2 regions of the Thioalkalivibrio sp. ALM2T genome follow, and region 1 is predicted to be linked to the other one. Evidence: riboswitches for the same ligand, from Rfam matches in the RefSeq annotation. Region 1 holds a riboswitch; the other holds the start of a gene.
What was found. Region 1 has a riboswitch for cobalamin ahead of F816_RS0104685 (porin). Riboswitches for the same ligand answer to the same signal wherever they lie in the genome.
Positions count from the first base shown of each region.

Region 2: it holds a riboswitch for cobalamin, as region 1 does, so the genes downstream of both, bluB (5,6-dimethylbenzimidazole synthase) here and F816_RS0104685 (porin) in region 1, are expected to answer to the same signal.

Region 1 covers NZ_KB906558.1:1,722-6,136, reverse strand. Annotated here, with positions in the region: gene F816_RS0104690 (cytochrome c) at 1-549, opposite strand, end outside; gene F816_RS0104685 (porin) at 570-1,694, opposite strand; cobalamin riboswitch at 1,808-2,021, opposite strand; gene F816_RS0104680 (cytochrome-c peroxidase) at 2,221-3,225, shown strand; gene F816_RS0104675 (DUF4399 domain-containing protein) at 3,290-3,739, opposite strand; gene gltX (glutamate--tRNA ligase) at 3,883-4,415, shown strand, end outside.
Region 2 covers NZ_KB906556.1:294,494-298,908, forward strand. Annotated here, with positions in the region: gene cobD (threonine-phosphate decarboxylase CobD) at 1-596, opposite strand, end outside; gene cbiB (adenosylcobinamide-phosphate synthase CbiB) at 607-1,509, opposite strand; gene bluB (5,6-dimethylbenzimidazole synthase) at 1,506-2,279, opposite strand; cobalamin riboswitch at 2,373-2,637, opposite strand; gene F816_RS0101345 (cobalamin-binding protein) at 2,828-3,700, shown strand; gene F816_RS0101350 (iron ABC transporter permease) at 3,834-4,415, shown strand, end outside.

The sequences.
Region 1 (4,415 bases):
GAAGTTGTCGTGGCAGGCCAGGCAATGGTGGCGTACGCCGTTCAGCGCCTCGGTAGCGCGGAGCTGGAACGCCGGGTCCTCCAGGTCTTCAGCCGCATCCACCTTCCTTTGTAGCTCGGTCGCCGCCTCGCGGTAAGACACCTTGTATTCGGCGAACTCCGGGTCCCCCCAGGCTGCGGGCAGAGCGCCGGGTTCGCCGTCCCGCGCCGGGGTCTCGCGCGCGAACCAGGTGCCGATGTCGTCGGCCCGCCGCGCCAGTTCGTCGGCCAGCTCGGGCAGGCGCTCGGCGAACGGTGCGTCATAACGCAGGATCTGCTCGATGCTGCGGTAGGTGGCCGAGGTGCCCTGCATGCTTTGCTGGCGGAAGCGCTGGAAGGCCTCGGTGGCGTCCACCGTGGCCGGGTCGTCCAGGGTCTCGCTGTAGTCGTCGCCCCAGGGCCCGGGCACCGGGACCGTGACCTCGCCGTCGCTGGCGGAGCCAGTTCCGGCGAACAGGATCAGGGCAAGGCCGGTCACCCACAGGGCCGGTGTAAAGGTGGTTCGAGTCATGTCGGATCTCCTTTCCGGTGTCAGAAGCGGAACTGGTGCTGGAGGTGCAGTTCCCAGGCCGAGGTGTCGGCATCGCGGTCCAGCCACATCAATTGGGTCTTCTGTCGCTGGCCGCGGTGATACCAGTTAAGGCCGGCGCCCCACTCGCGCTGCCAGCGCTCGTCGGTGCCGAGGTCGTCGCCGGCGTCGTGGCGCAGCACAGCGTGGCGTGCGGCGACCTCGATCCCCTCCCAGGGCAGTGCCTGGGCCAGCTCGAGTTCGGCGCCCAGGTCGTGGTAGGAGGGTCCGTGATCGGGCGATACGTCGCGGCGGAAGGCGGCAAATGAGATCGCGGTGCGGGCAAACTTGACGACGCTGTCGGCCGTTGCGGTGACCCAGTCGGCGCGCTGCTGGTCCACCCGGTCTTCCCGCCCGCGAGTCCAGTCGCGCAGGTGGTTGCGATTCGCCGCCTGCAGGCCGGCGCCCAGGGCCAGCGTGCGCTCCACGGGCTTGCCGACCGTGGTGTTGTCGCGCGGGACCGCACCCACGGGTGCCCAGGCCCCGCGGGCGCTGAACAGGTGGCCGGAGGTGGATGGGCGGTCGTCCCGCTGGTCCAGGCGGCCGCGGCCATCGAACACGCCGACGGCCCATGCCCGGTCCTCGCCATTACCCCCCAGAAGCGTGACACCGGTATCCCGTCCGGCCGGAACCTCGAACTGGTTCCCTGCGATGCTCAGTTCGGTGAACAGGCGGTTGGGTCCCCCAATGTCCCGCGGCAGGCCGAAGGGTACGGTGAACTGGCCGGCGCGCAGGTTGAGGGACTCGGTCAGCGAGTATTGGAGCCAGATATCGCGCATTGAGAGCTCGCCGCTACTGAAGTCGGGCTGCAGGCGGAAGCTCAGATCGGGATGGAAGAGAGTGCCCGTGGTATCCAGCCAGGCGCGGCGAAAGTCGAATTCGCTGGTGGCGTCCTCCTCGCCACGCTCGATGGCGTAGCGGCCCTGGATGAGCGGGTCCAGTGTGACGGCGAGCCCGTCGGCTTCACTGCCGAGTTCGAACTGTGCCTGGAGGGGGGAAGCCCCGCCACTGGCGATCAACAGGCCGAGAAGGGTCGGGGCCGGAGCCAGGAGTGGCAATCGGCCGGGTCGTCGAGTCGGTTTGTTCAAGGTTTGTCTCCCTGGGACGCACACCCCGTGCGTCGTGGATGGAACGACGCAGGGTCAGCCAGGGGAGGTCGGGGAGTAGACACAGAAGCCCGACCCGCCCGCTTGCCCACCGCAGCGTCGGGTTCCCTCCTGGCCGGTCTCCGGACTCGTGAAGCGGGCGGGGTGCCCGGGCGGATCGCCTTCCCACGCCGGGTCGCGGCGCAGTGGTTCTCGATCCGTTGTCTTCACCTACCGTTGCGGGGGCAGTGCCGGCATTGCGAAAGGGTGTTCGCGCACCGGCTTCCCGATTATCCCCGGCGATGGAACGCCAGGGCACCTGGAGGCGGGGCGCAGGTTACTGGGGGCCAACGAGGCTGGCAAGAGGCGCGCTTCATGAACGACGAACCGGGTTGATTGATCTGGATCAACGGTGGGGGCGATTTCGCTGGTCGATCGAATCCCGGGTCGATAGGGTGGGATTCAGGTGGTTTGGACCGAGTCTATATCGGTCTTCGCCGATGCTGATCCAATCTCAGGGAGACCCGCCATGATCCGACGTTCCTATCTGCGCAGCGCCATCCTTTCGGCCTGCACCGCCCTGGCACTGGGCGTGGCCGCACCCGCCGTCGCGGATACCGATTACTCCCAGTACCGGGATGTGTTCGAGCCGCTGCCGGCGTTGCCGCCGATCCCTGCCGATAACTCCATGACCAAGGAGAAGATCGAGTTGGGCAAGATGCTGTTCTTCGAGCCGCGCATCTCCAGCTCCGGTGTGATCTCCTGCGCGACCTGCCACAACCCGGCGCTGGGCTGGGCGGACCGGATTCCGCGCGCGGTGGGCCATGACGGCCAGGTGGGCGAACGCAACACCCCGACCGTGCTGAACTCCGGGTTCTTCACCGCGCAGTTCTGGGATGGCCGTGAGGACGACCTGGAAGGCCAGGCGCTGGGCCCGATCCAGGATGCGATCGAGATGGCGATGCCTCTGGAAGAGGCGATCGAACGGCTGGAAGAATTCAACGAGTATCAGGAGAAGTTCGAGGCCGCCTATCCGGATTATGATGGCGACAACGTGATCAACAGCGATCACGTGGCCAAGGCCCTGGCGACCTTCCAGCGCACCCTGAACACGCCGAATTCGCCGCTGGATCGTTGGCTGGTGGGTGACGAGGGCGCAATGTCCGAGCAGCAGATGCGCGGAATGAAACTCTTCGCCGATAACGGCTGTGTGGCTTGTCACCGTGGCCCAGCGCTGACCGACAGCAACTTCCATCGCATCCAGGTGCCGGGCTCCGAGGACGAGGGCCGCTACCTGGTCACCGGCGAGGAGAGCGACCGCTTCGCGTTCAAGACCCCGACCCTGCGCAATGTGGCGCTGACCTATCCCTACATGAACAACGGCGAGACCGCTACGCTGGACGAGGCGATCCGCATCATGGGGCAGGAGATGCTGGGCATGGAGTTCAGCGACGATGAAGTTGCGGACCTGGAGGCCTTCATGCATGCGCTGACCGGTGACATGCCGCAGTTCGAGATCCCGTCACTGCCGTAAGCGACCGGTCGCCACTGGCGATGCCAAGCCCCCTCCGGGTCCGGAGGGGGCTTTTTTGTGTCGCCTATTCGACGGTGATGGTGATCTTGTCGGAGGTCACTGGCGGGTCGAAGCTGAGGTGGCGGTAGTCCATGAAGAGCAATTGCAGGGTGTGAGTACCCGGCTCCAGTTCGATCTCGCCTTCGGTCTGACCGCCTCCGAAGTGGCGCTTGTGGTCGGAGAAGGGGAGCGAGGCATCCAGGTCGACCTCGTCCAGCGGCTGGTTCACCAACAGGTGGTGATGCCCGGTGTTGTCGGCCTCGACGCCGGCCGGGGCCACGCCCATGCCGCGCAGGCCCATCTGGATCCGCACGGGACTCTCGATGGTGTCGCCATCCTGCGGGCTGATGAAGTACACCTTGGCTCCTTCGGGCGCCGGAACGCGGTCCGTGCTGGCCGCACTGCTTGCGGCTAGGGCGAATCCTCCAGTGACCAGAGCGATGGTCGCGAGGCGGGTGAGCGAAACGGATTTCATCACGACTCCTTCGGGCGATAGGGGCCCGTGTGTTGGCCTGTCTCGAGTATAGCCGGTGGAAACCGCGCTACCGGGTTATCGCCCTGTAGGGTTCTGCTACCCTAGGCGCCTTTGCTCACTACCCGTAATCGAGTGTCCCGCGCATGAGTTTCCGTACCCGTTTTGCCCCCAGTCCCACCGGTTATCTGCACATTGGTGGTGCCCGTACCGCATTGTTCTCCTGGTTGTACACCCGTCATCACGGCGGCGACTTCGTGCTCCGCATCGAGGACACCGATCTGGAGCGCAGCACTGCGGAGTCGGTGAACGCGATCCTGGAGGGCATGAACTGGCTCGGTCTGACCTACGACCACGGCCCCTTCTACCAGACCGAGCGCTTCGACCGGTACCGGGAGGTGATCGACCAGCTGATGGCCGCCGGCCACGCCTATCGCTGTTACTGCTCGAAGGATGAGCTGGACGCCATGCGCGAGGAGCAGAAGGCGCGCAAGGAGAAGCCGCGCTACGACGGTCGCTGCCGCGCCCGTACCGAGCCGCGCGAGGGCGTGGAGCCGGTCATTCGCTTTCGCACGCCGGACGAGGGCGTGACGGTCGTTGACGACATGGTGCGCGGCAAGGTCGCGTTCCAGAATCACGAGCTGGATGATCTCATCATCGCCCGCTCGGATGGCTCGCC
Region 2 (4,415 bases), on a different contig from region 1:
GAGCGCAGCACCACCAGCCCCTTCCGCGGCTTTTCCTGCGCCAGGCTCGCCTCCGGTGTCACGTCCATGAAGGCCTCGTCCACGATCAGCCAGCCGCCGCGCGCGGCCAGGGCCGCATGCCACGCCAGCAGGTCCGCGCGGTCGAACCGCTGTCCGGTCGGGTTGTTGGGGTTGACCAGCACCAGCACGTCCAGGCCGGGCAATGCGGCCTCGATCGAATCCCCGTCCAGCGGGACGACGTTGTGCCCGGCCCCGTGCCAGGCGCGAGCGTGTTCGTTGTAGCTGGGCTCGAGGATGCCCACGCGCGAAGTGCCTTCCCGTAGCGCGGGCAGCAGCTGGATCGCGGCCTGGGAACCGGGCACCGGCAAAAGCGCCCCGGCCCCATAATAGGCGGCGGCCGCGGCCTCCAGGCCGTCGTCCGGTTCCGGCAGGCGCGCCCAGGCCCCTGGCGGAAGCTCGCCTGCGGGGTAGCCATGCGGGTTGATGCCCGTGGAAAGATCCAGCCAGTCGGCCTTGGGGATCCCGTAGCGCGCGGCCGCCTGGCGGATACCGCCCCCGTGCACCTGAATCAGCGCCTTCGGCTCCGGCGTCTGCATCGATTGGGCCTCAGAACAGGACAACGACAATCACCCCGGCCACAATAAAGGCCATCCAGATGGCCAGCGCACGATCCAACAGCGTAATTGCCTGGCGAATGCCTGCCGCGTCGGGCATGCGGCCCATCCCCAGGCGGGGTCGCCACTCGCGCTGCCCGCCATAGGGCGCCGCTCCGCCCAGGACCACGCCCAGCGCACCCGCCCCCGCGGCCATCACCGGCCCCGCGTTCGGGCTCTTCCAGCCGGCGGCCTGCTCGCGCCAGCACTGCAGCGCGTCCCGGCCACGCCCCGCCAGGGCATAGGCCAGTGCCGTCAGCCGGGCCGGGATCAGGTTCATGGCATCGTCCAGGCGCGCGGCGGCCCAGCCAAACGAGCGAAACCGGTCATTGCGATAGCCCCACATCGCGTCCAGCGTGTTCACCAGGCGATAGGCGACCACGCCCGGCGCGCCGGCCACCAGGAACCAGAAGATCGTGGCGAACAGCGCGTCGTTGCCGTTCTCCAGCACCGACTCGATGGTGGCGCCACTCACCCCGCGCTCATCCAGGGCCGCCGTGTCGCGACTGACCAACATGCCGACACCAGTGCGCGCCCCAGACAGGTCATCCCTTTCCAGGGCCTCGGCCACCACCTCCGCATGCTCGTCCAGACTGCGCCAGCCAATCGCCAGCGTGAGGATCACCAGCGTCAGAAGCCAGCCCCAGGCCAGCGAGGCGCCCAGTGCGGCCAGCGCCACCCAAGGCAGGACCAGCGCCGCGAGGAGAAGCGCTCCGCGTGCACGGCTCGGCGCATGCCAACGCGATTCGGCCCAGGCCGCGAGCTGGCCGAATCCGGCGAGCGGGTGGAACCACCGAGGGTCACCAAACAGTCGGTCCAGGACCAGGGCGCCCATCAGGATCAGAAAGGTACTCATGCCGGGCCGCGCCCGGATGCCCCATCCGGACCCGTGACGGATTCCCGCGCATCCGGGGACTCGACCAGCTCGCACGCCGCACCCCAGCGGTCCTGGAATACCAGGTCTTCCAGCGGGCGGCGGCTGTCCCAGCCGGCGGTCTCCAGCAGCGGCCGGTCATAGAAGCGCTCCACATGCCCCAGGCACAGCACCGCGATCGGGTACCCGCCTTCGGGCATGTCCAGCCGATCGGCCAGCCAGTCCGGATCGAACAGGGAGACCCAGCCCATGCCCAGGCCCTCGGCGCGGGCGGCCAGCCACAGGTTCTGGATCGCGCAGGCGGCGGAACACAGGTCCATCTCGGGGAGCGTCCGCCGGCCGAGCACGTAGCGCTCGCGGCCATCGGTCAGGGCCACGACCAGCAGCTCGCCCGCCTCGCGGATGCCCTCCAGCTTCAAGCGATGCACCTCCGCTGCGCGCTCGCCACAGGCTTGTGCGGTGCGGGCCTGTTCCTCCGCCGCGTGGGCATGCAGCGCCTCGCGCTCGGCCGGGTCGGTAATGCGCAGGAAGCGCCAGGGCTGCATATACCCGACGCTCGGCGCACGATGCGCCGCCTCAAGCACGCGCCGCAGCACCGCCGGATCAACCGGGTCCGGTCGAAAGTGGCGCATATCGCGGCGTTCCGCGATCACCCGGTAGACGGCCGCCAGCTCATCTTGGGCAAAGCCCGAAGCAGCCGCATCCGCATCGGGCCGGGAAGGATTCTCGTTGGCGGGCAAATCGGACTGCATCGGCTTACCGTCAGGGCGACGCGACGCGGATGCAGAAGAATCGGGGCATGGTCATGACAGATCCATGCCTACCGACCCTCGCCCACCGCGCGGTCGCAGAAAGTTCGTCCAGGCCGGTCTCCGGGCTCGCGAATCCCCGGCAATCCGGGGCGGCAAGTCGCCTTCCCGGGCCACGTGCGGCCCAGTGGCTTTCGACTTGCCGAGGTCCGCGGTGCCTGATGGAGCACCCCGCGAACCCACTCGCCTACCGTTGCGGGGGCAGCGTCGGCATGGAGCTGAGGAGGATCCCGCGCCTGCACCGACTTCCCGTTTAACCCGTGCGACCAATCACCCGGGCACCTGGCAGCGAAGCGTGAATCATACGCGGCAAGCCCACTGCCGACCAATTGACGCTCCGAGGCGCCCCAGGCTTGCTGCTATGATGCCCCGCTAGTCCAACGCCTGGTGACGGCTCACCAGCCGGCTCGAAGGCGCTTGAATAACCAATCCAATGCGACTGTAAACTCATGCAATTCTGGACTTCTCGAACTCCACTGCTCGCTTGCCTCATGGGCCTGCTCTCGACCCCGCTGCCCGCAATCGGGGACTCGATTACGGTCACCGACGACGATGACCGCGAGGTCCATCTGGAGCAGCCTGCCGAGCGCATCGTCAGCCTGGCCCCGCACATCACCGAGGTGCTGTTTGCCGTGGGTGCGGGGGACCGCATCGTGGGCGCAACGCAGTACAGCGATTATCCGCCCGAGGCGGAGGCCATCCCGCGGATTGGCGGCTACAGCCGGATTGACCTGGAACGGGTACTGGAAAGGGACCCCGATCTGGTGATCGCGTGGAAGAGCGGCAACTCCGCCTCCCAGGTCGAACGCCTGCGCGAACTGGGACTGCCGGTGTATGTATCGGAACCGCGCAGCTTCGAGGGTGTGGCCTCGAGCATGCGGCGCATGGCCACGCTGGCCGGCACGCATGACCAGGGCGAGGCCGCGGCACAGGACTTCCTGGACCGAATGGACGCGCTACGCGCCACGTACGGCGACCGGGATCCGATTCGCGTGTTCTATCAGGTGTGGGAGCAACCGTTGATGACGGTCAATGACGACCACCTGATCGCCGAGGCCATCGCCGTGTGTGGCGGCGTGAACGTGTTTGGCGATCTCGACCGCCTGGTGCCGCGCATTGGGCGCGAAGCCGTACTGGATGCCGACCCCGAGGTCATCATCGGCGGCGGCATGGGCGAGGACCGCCCCGACTGGGTGATCGCCTGGGGCCAATGGGAGGACATGACCGCGGTCCAGCGCGACAATCTCTTCTTCATTCCCCCTTCGCTCCTGCAACGCCATACCGGACGCATCGCGGAAGGCACCGCCCTGATGTGCGAAGAACTCGAACGCGCCCGCACACGCCGTCCCGCCCCATCACCATGACGGTCCGCCTCGCGGTCTCTCGCAACGGATACTGCGGGACACCAATGAAGGAGCGTTGTACGTGTGCTGAAGGCCGCGCTCCCGCCGTTCCGGCAATCCACCGCTTCGCCCGCCTGGAGCGGAGGGCTCCCGCTTGACCCGTTCGTTCCTCCTGGCCCTCGGCGTGCTGTTGCCCGCGTCTGTGCTCTCCGTCCTGGTGGCACTGGCTTACGGCAGCGTGCAGATTCCGTTCCCTGACCTGCTGAGTGTCTTCTTCGGCGAGGCCTCGCGACTGCACAGCACCCTGGTACTGGAGCTGCGCCTGCCGCGCGCGCTGGCCGCGTTCGCCGCCGGCGGGCTGCTGGGCCTGGCCGGAGCGCTCATGCAGGTGCTGCTGCGCAATCCACTGGCCGATCCCTACGTGCTGGGGCTCTCTGGCGGCGCCTCGGTGGGCGCCTTGCTGGCGATGCTGGCGGGGCTGTCTATGTTCTCGGTCTCGGCCGCGGCCTTCGTGGGTGCCCTGCTGTCCACCATTCTGGTGTTCGGCCTGGCCCACGGCACGGGCAGCTGGACCCCGACCCGCCTGCTGCTGACCGGTGTCGTGGTGGCCGCCGGCTGGGGCGCGATGATCAGTTTCATCCTCGCGGTCAGCCCCACCGCGGAGCTCCCGGGCATGCTGTACTGGCTGATGGGCGACGTCTCCCATGCCCGCAACCCCTACCCCGCCTGGGGCGTA